2 regions of the Shewanella sp. SP2S2-4 genome follow, and region 1 is predicted to be linked to the other one. Evidence: riboswitches for the same ligand, from Rfam matches in the RefSeq annotation. Region 1 holds a riboswitch; the other holds the start of a gene.

Region 1 (5,253 bases):
GAAAACGTGTTTTGAAATCATGTACTAAATCGTGCTATTGAAATAGGACTAGGTTTGAAAGTACAGCATCAGCGCTAAAAAAAACGCCCAAGGCTCATAGCCTTGGGCGTTTTATTTTGTAGCATATAACGGATGTAGAAGATGATTTAAATGACGACTTAAATCGCTACTTACCCGCAGGAGTGCTAAATCGCTCTAAATCGCTTTAGTCACTTGCGTTAACCACGCGAGTTCATCCCCGGACATCAGCGGCGAAAGTGTATGGAACACTTGCTGATGGTAAGCATTGAACCAGTCGATTTCCCCTTGCGTTAGCAGGCTCTTATCGATAAGGCGGGCATCCATAGGGATCATAGTCAATGCATCGAACTCATACATCTCACGCTCAGCGCCTTTCAGTGCTTCACAGTGTTGCACTACGACTAAGTTTTCTAAGCGAATGCCAAAACTCTCAGCGCGGTAGTAACCCGGCTCGTTGGAAAGCACCATGCCGGGCATCAGTGCGATACCGTTGACATTTTTACCTATGCGCTGTGGACCCTCGTGCACACTTAAAAAGTGACCCACACCATGGCCTGTGCCGTGGTCGTAATCAAAACCATGTTGCCATAAATATTGGCGGGCGAATGCATCGAGTTGCTGGCCTGAAGTGCCTTTAGGGAAGCGAGCTTGGTCCAGCGCGATATGGCCTTTTAGCACTAGCGTGACCATTTTTTTATGCTCATCAGTGACTTTGCCAATCGCAATAGTACGGGTCACATCTGTGGTGCCATCGATATATTGCGCGCCAGAATCCACTAAGTAGATGCTATCCATCGTCATCATCGCTGGTGTGCCATTGTTGTGATTGTAATGGCACATGGCGGCATTGGGGCCCGCTGCAGAAATGGTGTCGAAACTTGGCTCGCGATAGCGCTCATCTTGCAGGCGGAAGCTTTCTAACTTATCGGCAAGTGTGGCTTCATCGTGCATACGCTTGGCGGCGACTTCGGCATCTAACCATGCAAGGAAGCGGCTCACAGCAACGCCATCACGAATGTGACAAGCGCGCATTCCGGCAAGTTCTGAGGGATTTTTCTGCGCTTTAGGCAAAGAAACCGGATCAATGCCAGCAATCAATTTAGCCCCCGCTTCACGGGCGAGGTTTTGTGTCCAAGCGTTAGCTGAGTTTGGATCGGCAAGCAGTTTAACGCCTGATAAACTCGCCAGCGTATCGGCGAGGGACGCTTCACTTTTAAAGCTAACGCCTGCACCGACATGCTCCTCAATGCCCTCAGGGAGTTTGCTTAAATCGGTAAACAGCTGCATATCGCCATTAGCGTGGAGTAGGGCACTGCCGAGCACAACGGGCAGACGCGGCACATCGTTACCGCGAATATTTAACAACCAGCAGAAAGAATCTAAGGCGGCGATCAACGCGACATCAGCACCGGCTTTTTTCACTAAGGCGCCAATTTCATTACGTTTTTGCAGACTGGTTTTACCGGCACTCTTGTTACTGAATAACGTGATTGGCGCACTCGATGGTGCGGGGCGATCCTGCCAATATAAATCGATAGGGTTTTGCTCAACTGCCACTAATTCGATTTGGGCTTTGTTTAAGGTCGCTTTGGCATTTTCAAACCAAGCTAAAGTATGCAAGCGTGCATCGAAGCCAATGCGTGACCCCGCTGGTAGCGTGTCACATAACCATTCAATTTGTGGCGTGTCTGTCAGGCTTTCGTAGCTGAAAAGTGCAGCATCTACTTGCAGACGAACTTGCACCGTATAACGGCCGTCGGTAAATATTGCGGCTTTATCTTTCAATACGATAGCCATGCCTGCCGAACCGGTAAAGTGGGTTGCCCAGTACAAACGTTCGTTGTGTTCTGGCACATATTCGCCCAGATACTCGTCGGCGCGGGGAATGATAAAAGCATCGAGATTGGCGGAAGATAATTCGCTGCGAATGGCACCGAGGCGGCTGGCAATTGAATGTGACATATGGGCTCCAAGTGAGACTGGCACGCTGTGCGAGTCGGTAGGCAAAGCTTGCCTAAGGATAAGTAGGTCTATGTTGATTTGAGTTCTAACCAGCTCGGATTATCGCAAGCCTAACGCGCGAGATGCAAGGGGAGCGAATAAAGGATTTTGTATACAATCGTGAATTTGTGCTGACTGTGATGAGCAAGCTAAGTGTTTTACCCTTAATTTATTTGTGTGATTCTTAGCATAAAACCTGAGTAAAACAAAATGTCAGTCATATTTTTTGTAGACTTGTTCCTTACAAATTAGCGACTTAAGTTTTATTCAATCGCTAACATTTGGACCCTATGCTAACATTTGCCATCTCCGCTCGGGGTCAGAGTGGGGCACATGTATCAGTGGAGTAAGCGATGCAAATACTAACAATAGATGTGGGCGGTACGACAGCCCTGTTCGAACTTCAGCTCGCGGGACATACAGAACAATATAAAATCCCCACAGGCGAAGGTTTTAAAATTGAAGAGTTAAATAATCAAATCGCTGCACTTGAACGCGATTACGATTTACAGCATTACCAATTAGCGATTGGCGTACCAGGACTCGTACAAAATAATCGTTTGGTTGCCTGTAAATCGTTACCCGGACTCAATGGTTTGAGTTTTGACACAGTGAAAACTCAAGGCGAGCTTAAGTTTATTTGCAACGATATGGATGCGGGTATGCAAGCCACGTGCGATGCCAAATATGCCTGTGAGTTGTTGGTCATGTGCGGCACTGGGATAGGGATGTCGATTGCGTTTAATGGGCAAGCTTTTACTGGAGCGACAGGGGTGGCAGGGGAGTTGGGCCATTGCCGCGTGATGACAGAATCAGGCGAATTTAGTTTAGAACAACTCGCCAGTGGCGATTCTGTACGCAGCCGTAACATCACCACTCAGGATGATTTATACCGTGCGGGCAGTTACCTTGGTATGGGGCTGGCGTGGACCGTTAATTTGTTTAATCCCAATCGGATTTGGCTCGCGGGTAACATGATGAACAGTGCTCCTTACTACAAAGGCTGCCTCGAAAGCTTAAAGCAAATGGCATTGAGCGCGCCCTTAGCTGAGATGAAAATCAACCGCGTCGATGATATGGAAACCTTAGTGTGCCGAGGTTTATCTGTGATGCTCGCAAGGGATTATCCTCGCGCACAAGGAGCATAGATGCTGTTAGCTAATGGTTTTGAGCTATTAGATTACAGTGGCTCAGTGCTAGTGGTTTAAGCAGTATTAGCAGCATAAATAGTGAAATTGATAACAGGACAGGTGATGCCTTTGGCTTATCGTGTCCTGTTTTTTTATGGCTAAAATAGTCAGCAAATCATTAATTATCAAAGTAAATATTAGGAATAGCTGAACTGCATTTAATTGCTTTTTTATCAGACCAATACCTTAGTTGATAATATTTTGTTGCATTTTTATTGCGCTTACGTCTATGCTGATTATCGCAATGACAACGTTGTCATCGCGTGTAAAAGGCAAACCAGTTGAAAAACTGGGACGCAAAGCCTCCGGTCTAAGGGTTCGTCTGTACCTATGATAGCGGGGATACCACAGGTTTTTTCTTCGTGCAATTGTCTGTCGTGTTGCATGGTCTTAAGAGAGTGTTGTTTCCTGTCTACGCTTTGTTTGCCTTATTGATTCATATAAAAAATTCAATAGGGATATCTCATGTTCAAGACTCAAATTTCAACATCAGCCTTGCTGGTGGCATCGGCGCTGGCATCTACCGTGAGTGTCAGTGCATTTGCCGTAGCGCCCGGCAAACCGACTATAGGTTGGGGCGAAACCAAGTTCGCTATTATCGAAGTTAATCAAGCCGCTACGGCTTACAATCAGTTGGTGACCATTAAAGATGCTGCCGACGTGTCCGTCAGCTGGAACCTTTGGAGTGGTGATGTGGGCAATAAAGCCCAAGTGCTGCTCAACGGTAATGTCGCTTGGGAAGGCGCCTCAGGCGCTTCGGGCACCGCTAACTTTAAGGTGAACAAAGGCGGCCGTTATCAGATGCAAGTGCAACTGTGTAACAGCGATGGTTGTACGGCGAGCGATGCCAAAGAAATCCTCGTGGCCGATACCGATGGCAGCCATTTAGTGCCACTCAATGCTCCGCTTAAAGAAAACAATCGTCCATATGTTAACAAGTCGGGCAAAGTGGTCGGCAGTTACTTTGTAGAATGGGGGGTGTATGGCCGTAAGTTCCCAGTCGATAAGATCCCAGCACAGAACTTAACTCATATTTTATATGGCTTTACCCCTATTTGCGGTGGTGATGGCATTAACGATAGCTTGAAAGAAATCGACGGCAGTTTCCAAGCGTTGCAACGTGCCTGTAGTGGCCGTGAAGATTTTAAAGTTGCTATCCACGATCCTTGGGCGGCGGTCCAAATGCCACAGGCGGGGGTGAGTGACTACTCTGATCCCTACAAAGGCAACTTCGGTCAATTGATGGCGCTCAAGCAAGCCCACCCCGATCTAAAGATTTTGCCTTCGGTCGGTGGCTGGACGTTATCTGATCCCTTTTTCTACTTTGGCGATAAAACTAAGCGCGATACCTTTGTCGCATCGGTGAAGGAATTCCTGCAAACGTGGAAGTTCTTTGATGGTGTCGACATTGATTGGGAATATCCAGGTGGTGGCGGTGCGAATCCAAACTTAGGTAATGCCAATGACGGTGAAACCTATGTGACCCTGATGCGTGAACTGCGCGCCATGCTCGACGAGTTAAGTGCTGAGACGGGTCGTACCTATGAACTGACTTCCGCAATTGGTATCGATGCTCAAAAAATGGCAAAGGTCGATTATCAGGCCGCTCAGCAGTACATGGATTACATCTTCTTGATGAGTTACGACTTCAATGGCGGTTGGACGAACACTGAACTCGGTCATCAAACCAATCTTTATGAGGCGAGTTGGGATCCTGATACCCGCTACACCACAGACAAGGGTATTAAAGCTCTGTTAACTCAAGGTGTTACCCCAGGAAAAATTGTGGTTGGTGCCGCTATGTACGGCCGCGGCTGGACAGGCGTGAATGGCTACACGGGCAATAACCCATTCACAGGGACAGCGACGGGCAAAGTGAAAGGCACATGGGAAGATGGCGTGGTGGATTATCGCCAGATAGTGAACGAGTACATGGGGAGCGGTTGGACTTACAGCTATGACGAAACGGCCGAGGCGCCATCATTGTTCAAGGCATCTACGGGAGATTTAATCACTTTCGATGATGCGCGTTCCGTTAAAG
Region 2 (5,253 bases), on a different contig from region 1:
GCGTCTGTGGTTGTCGCAATATCACTGATGATGTCGAACATCAAAAAACTGCGCTGGTGGAATCTTATCGGTGCGGCTTTATTTGTGGCCTACGGCGTGGCAATTGGGGCTTATCCTGTTGCCTTAGTGAACTTTTTTATCGTACTGATAGACACTTATTATCTGGTTAAGCTTTACCGCGAAGCCGACTTACCCGCCAGTTAATGGCAACGCATCATCTTTCTCCGCTTTTTTGTACCGCACTCTGCTTTACAGCACTCAGCTTCATCGCAGCAAGCAGCCATGTTGGTTTTCAACCGCATCTTAAATGATGTGAGCGGACCATTGGCTGTGAGTCCGCGCAATCGTTTATCGACTTTGATATTTTTCTTTTAATCTTTTTTATAGATTACTTGAATCTAGTTTAATCGTTTTATTCTTTGGTGGTAATTATCTATTCTTGCTCCATCGACAACACGTCGCAGCCAAGGAGATAAACCATGGCCACCATTTACGATTTAATTGAAACCTGGTTAACCAGCAATCAAGACTAAGGAGCAGGGCATGAGTCAACAACATCAAACAAGTCAGTACTTAACGAGCCAAAACGGCGCCCCAGTGGCCGACGATCAAAACTCTCTGTCGGCGGGTGAACGTGGTCCTTTGCTATTACAGGATTGGCATTTAATTGAAAAGTTAGCCCATTTCAACCGTGAGCGCATTCCTGAGCGTATCGTGCATGCCAAAGGTACTGGCGTTTACGGCACATTTACCCTGACCAAAGATTTAAGCGATTACACCATTGCCGACCATTTCAATGGCGTTGGTAAGCAAACTGAAACCTTCATTCGTTTCTCGACCGTCGGTGGTGAAATGGGTTCAGCCGATGCTGAGCGCGATCCACGCGGTTTTGGTTTGCGTTTCTACACGGCTCGCGGTAATCACGATATTGTGGGTAATAATACGCCGACTTTCTTCTTGCGTGACGGGATTAAGTTCCCAGACTTTATCCATACGCAAAAGCGTAATCCCCAGACAAACTTAAAAGACCCACAGGCCATGTGGGACTTTTGGTCATTGAATCCTGAAGCCATGCATCAAGTGACCATTTTGATGTCGGATCGCGGTATTCCAGCCAACTACCGCCAAATGCACGGTTATAGTTCACACACTTTCTCGCTGTGGAATGCCAAGGGCGAGCGTTTCTGGGTGAAGTTCCACTTTAAATCCCAGCAAGGCGTGGTCAACTTAACCAATGAACAAGCCGATAAATTAAAAGGGATAGATCCCGATTCATCACAGCGCGATATGGTGGTTGCTATTACTGATGGTAACTTCCCGCGTTGGACGGTTAATGTGCAAATTATGCCTGAGGCAGATGCCAATACTTACCATATCAATCCATTTGATTTAACTAAGGTTTGGCCGCATAGCGACTATCCATTACTTGAGATTGGTGTATTAGAACTGAATCGTCTGCCACAAAACTATTTTGCCGAAGTTGAGCAAGTGGCATTGGCACCGAGCAATTTGGTCCCAGGCGTCGGGGCTTCACCCGACAAGATGTTACAAGCGCGTTTATTTGCCTATGCCGATGCCCAGCGTTACCGCATTGGTGCTAACTACAACCAGTTACCGGTGAACTGCCCACATGCGGCTAAGGCAAATCACCATCAACGTGCGGGCGCTATGGCGGGCACACAATGCCCTTACCATGGTAGCCAAACGGGTGGCGACGCTTCGGCAAACTATGGCCCGAACAGCACTGCTGATGCCTTGGTTGAGCCAGTAAACTTTAGCGAACCACCACTGCGTTTAGAAGGTGAAGCGGCGCGTTACAGTCGTTATAACCAAGACGATTATACCCAAGCGGGTAATCTGTATCGCATCTTCTCTGAAGCGGAGAAAGCGCGCTTAGTGGCAACGATTTCAGGTTCATTAAGTCAAGCGAGTGTAGATGTGCAGCAACGTATGGTGGCGCATTTCGAACAAGCCGATGCGGATTACGGTCAACGGATTAAAACGGCATTAGGCCTATAAACTGCGTTTCTAAGTCGACACTGTTTATCTCAATACAACCGCTGTAAGTAGAAAGGCCAGTGATGTTTATCACTGGCCTTTGTGTTGCCTTAATTTAATATGATCAATGATCTAGAACAGTAGTGTTGCTACGCCTAACAGTGCGAACAATACGGCGCAGCCGCGGTGTATCCACAACATAGGCAATTTTTCGGCGCTGAAATGGCCTGCGATCACCACTGGTACGTTGGCAAGCAGCATGCCTAAGGTTGTGCCTGCAACCACCATAGTTAATGAATCGTATTTTGCGGCTAACACTACCGTTGCGATTTGCGTTTTATCCCCCATCTCGGCGATGAAAAACAGGATAAAGGTGGCGAGGAAGGGGCCCATTTTATAGAAACGGCTCTCTTCAGCATCGACTTTATCTGGGATTAACACCCAAAGGGCTATCGCGAAGAAGGACGCAGCCACTAAATAGCGGGCAAGATCTGGGCTGACCCAGTTAATCGCCCATTGGCCAATCCAAGCGGCGGCAAAATGGTTGAATAAGGTCGACAACAAAATGCCTAAAATAATGGCGGTTTTATTTTTAAATCTTGCGGCAAGAATTAGTGCAAGTAATTGAGTTTTATCACCAATTTCGGCAATAGCAACCGTAAAGGTTGAGGCAAGTAGGGCTTCCAAGTGTGATCCTTTAGGGGTGGTTAAGACATAAGCACAATAAACCGTCCACCCCTAGGTGCAGTCATTGTGCTCAGGTCTTGCTGGGCAAATCGATGATTTGCTGTGAACACCATGGCGTGTGGCCAAGTATGTTGATGTTCACCCTAGATGACGATGGTTCGACATCCAGTTAGCTACTCCCCCGAAGCGAGGTGGGCATTATACCTAAGTGAATTTCGGTTTCAAGCACGAGTTTATTACAGTAGGCATGAATGAATGTTTGACGGGTGTCAGAATAATACCGCGCGACATTCTGTAATTATATGAATATAAATGGGTTAATTTTTTGACAGCGTTGTCTTTTGTTGCTAATTTAGCCAAGTCATTTCTACTTGATTACATACTATTAACTCGTAGTGATTCGATGACACCTACCGTATTTGGCAAACTAATTGAAAAGTTAGGACGCAAAGCTTCCGGTCTAAGGTTGTAAATGGATTTTTTAGTGAACTAAGATAGCGGAGTTGCCGCAGAATTCGATTTCTGTGAAAGATAAACGACTGCTGTTTAATGCTGTTGTTTGCCCAAATACCACTTTTATACCTAAGCCCAAGCCAATACTGGCGAAGATGGGTGCAAATGGAGTGCATTAAAGTGGCAAATCCTACTGTTTTTTCCCCTGTTTCTAAATTGAGTTTATTGGCCGCCGCAGTGATGGCGGCAAATACATTTGTGAGTATTTCTGCACAGGCACATGGTTATGTTGTGGCGCCAGAGTCACGTTCCTATGCCTGTAAAACCGGCAACAATGCCAACTGTGGTGCGGTGCAATGGGAACCGCAAAGCGTTGAAGGACCATCAGGTTTTCCTGAGTCAGGTCCTGCGGATGGCAAACTGGCGAGTGCGGGTAATGGTGCTTTCTCGCCTTTAGATGAACAGAGTTCCAGCCGTTGGTCAAAGACAGATATTAAAGCGGGCTGGAATAAGTTCAGCTGGCAGTTCACTGCCAATCATGTCACCCGCAATTGGCGTTATTATTTAACTCGCCAAGATTGGAATCAAAACCAAGCTTTAAGCCGTGCGAGCTTTGACTTAGCGCCATTCTGCGTGGTCGATGGTGGCATGGTGCAGCCGCCTAAGTTAGTGACCCATGACTGCTATGTGCCAGAAGGTCGCAGCGGTTATCAAGTGATTCTAGCCGTGTGGGAAGTGGGCGATACCACCAACAGTTTCTACAATGCTATCGATGTGAACTTAGATTCGGGTCCCGTCGTACCGGGTGAATGGCTCGATGTGGGCGACATCAATCCGTCACTCGATCTCAAGGCGGGCGATAAAGTGATGACCCGAGTGTTCGATGCCAATGGTGAGCAACCGGCTAAGCAAACAGTCATTACCATTAGCGATGCGACTCAAGGTGATAAACAAAATTGGCCTTTCCTATTAGCGAGCGCGATTAATGCCCAGCAGTCTCAGTTAAAAGCGGGACAAAAAAATGCATCAGGTGTGATTGAGCCTGTGTATGGCAAAAACGACATTTTTACTGCGACGACTTCAGGTATTGAGCGTGTCGAAGTGGGATTTGATCTGGCGCCCGCACCGGGCAACAGCTTAGAAGTCACTTCACTTGCCGACGATTATCAAATTATCGACGGCGCGGCGCAGGTTCGTTTTGACGTCACTAGCAATGCTGAAATGTTAGTGTCTGCGTATTTGTTTAGTCACGATGGCACGGCAGCCGGTTTTGTCAGTCAAACCGTTAACAATACCAGCGCGAGCTTAGTGTTAGACGTGGTTGCGCCTAAAGCTGGGCATTATCACTTGCAGGTTAAAGCTGAGCCTAAACAAGGTGATGTTATTCAGCAGAACTTTGATCTCTTCTTAAAGGATCAAGCACCAACGCCGGAAGCGGATTTTGTCTTCCCTGAAGGGGTGAAAGGTTACGTTGCAGGCACTACAGTGTTACAGCCTAAAAATGGCAAAGTGTATCAATGTAAGCCATTCCCCTATAGCGGCTATTGCATGCAGTGGTCGGTTTCTGCCACAGGATTTGAGCCAGGTGTTGGCGCTTCTTGGACTATGGCGTGGACTGAACTGTAAATTAACATCTTGAGTTAATTGATTCTCAACATGAGGTGATTGGGCTTAAACACAGCGAATATGTTTAAGCCCATATTCAGCGCGCTTGCGACTGTCAAAATATACGTTTTACCTCGATTCCCCCACAATGCTGAACCCCACGTATTTCCAACAAAGGTAGCGATTTTGTTAGCTTGTATGTTTTCGTTTATCACAGCGCTATTAAGTTGTTACCGTACAGTGCGCGACTTATCTTTGTTCACAACTGGCTTGCCCACTGGGTTTGGCTCTGTTAATGTCCCAAACTATCTATTTTACCTATGTTGTTATTAGGATTATCACAATTGAAAGTCATGCCACTTTTATGCAACCGATTTAGTTAGCCTCAATGGCTACTGGGTTGAAATATTCAAAAGCTATTGGGGCCAATTGATCTGCAGGAATGAGATCCGATTGGATGCTTTTTGAAGCTGCTTTAAGTGATGTGTTGCTTATTTCGATTTAAGACGC

The links. Region 1 has a riboswitch for cyclic di-GMP ahead of Q4Q54_RS03615 (glycosyl hydrolase family 18 protein). Riboswitches for the same ligand answer to the same signal wherever they lie in the genome.
Region 2: another riboswitch for cyclic di-GMP. It lies ahead of gbpA (N-acetylglucosamine-binding protein GbpA); the one in region 1 lies ahead of Q4Q54_RS03615 (glycosyl hydrolase family 18 protein).

Annotation. Positions count from the first base shown of each region.
Region 1 covers NZ_JAUOER010000002.1:390,703-395,955, reverse strand. Annotated here, with positions in the region: gene Q4Q54_RS03625 (aminopeptidase P family protein) at 196-1,983, opposite strand; gene Q4Q54_RS03620 (ROK family protein) at 2,376-3,170, shown strand; cyclic di-GMP riboswitch class I at 3,474-3,562, shown strand; gene Q4Q54_RS03615 (glycosyl hydrolase family 18 protein) at 3,678-5,253, shown strand, end outside.
Region 2 covers NZ_JAUOER010000001.1:120,417-125,669, reverse strand. Annotated here, with positions in the region: gene Q4Q54_RS00610 (YgjV family protein) at 1-204, shown strand, start outside; gene katB (catalase KatB) at 544-2,019, shown strand; gene Q4Q54_RS00600 (TMEM165/GDT1 family protein) at 2,131-2,685, opposite strand; cyclic di-GMP riboswitch class I at 3,097-3,196, shown strand; gene gbpA (N-acetylglucosamine-binding protein GbpA) at 3,319-4,764, shown strand.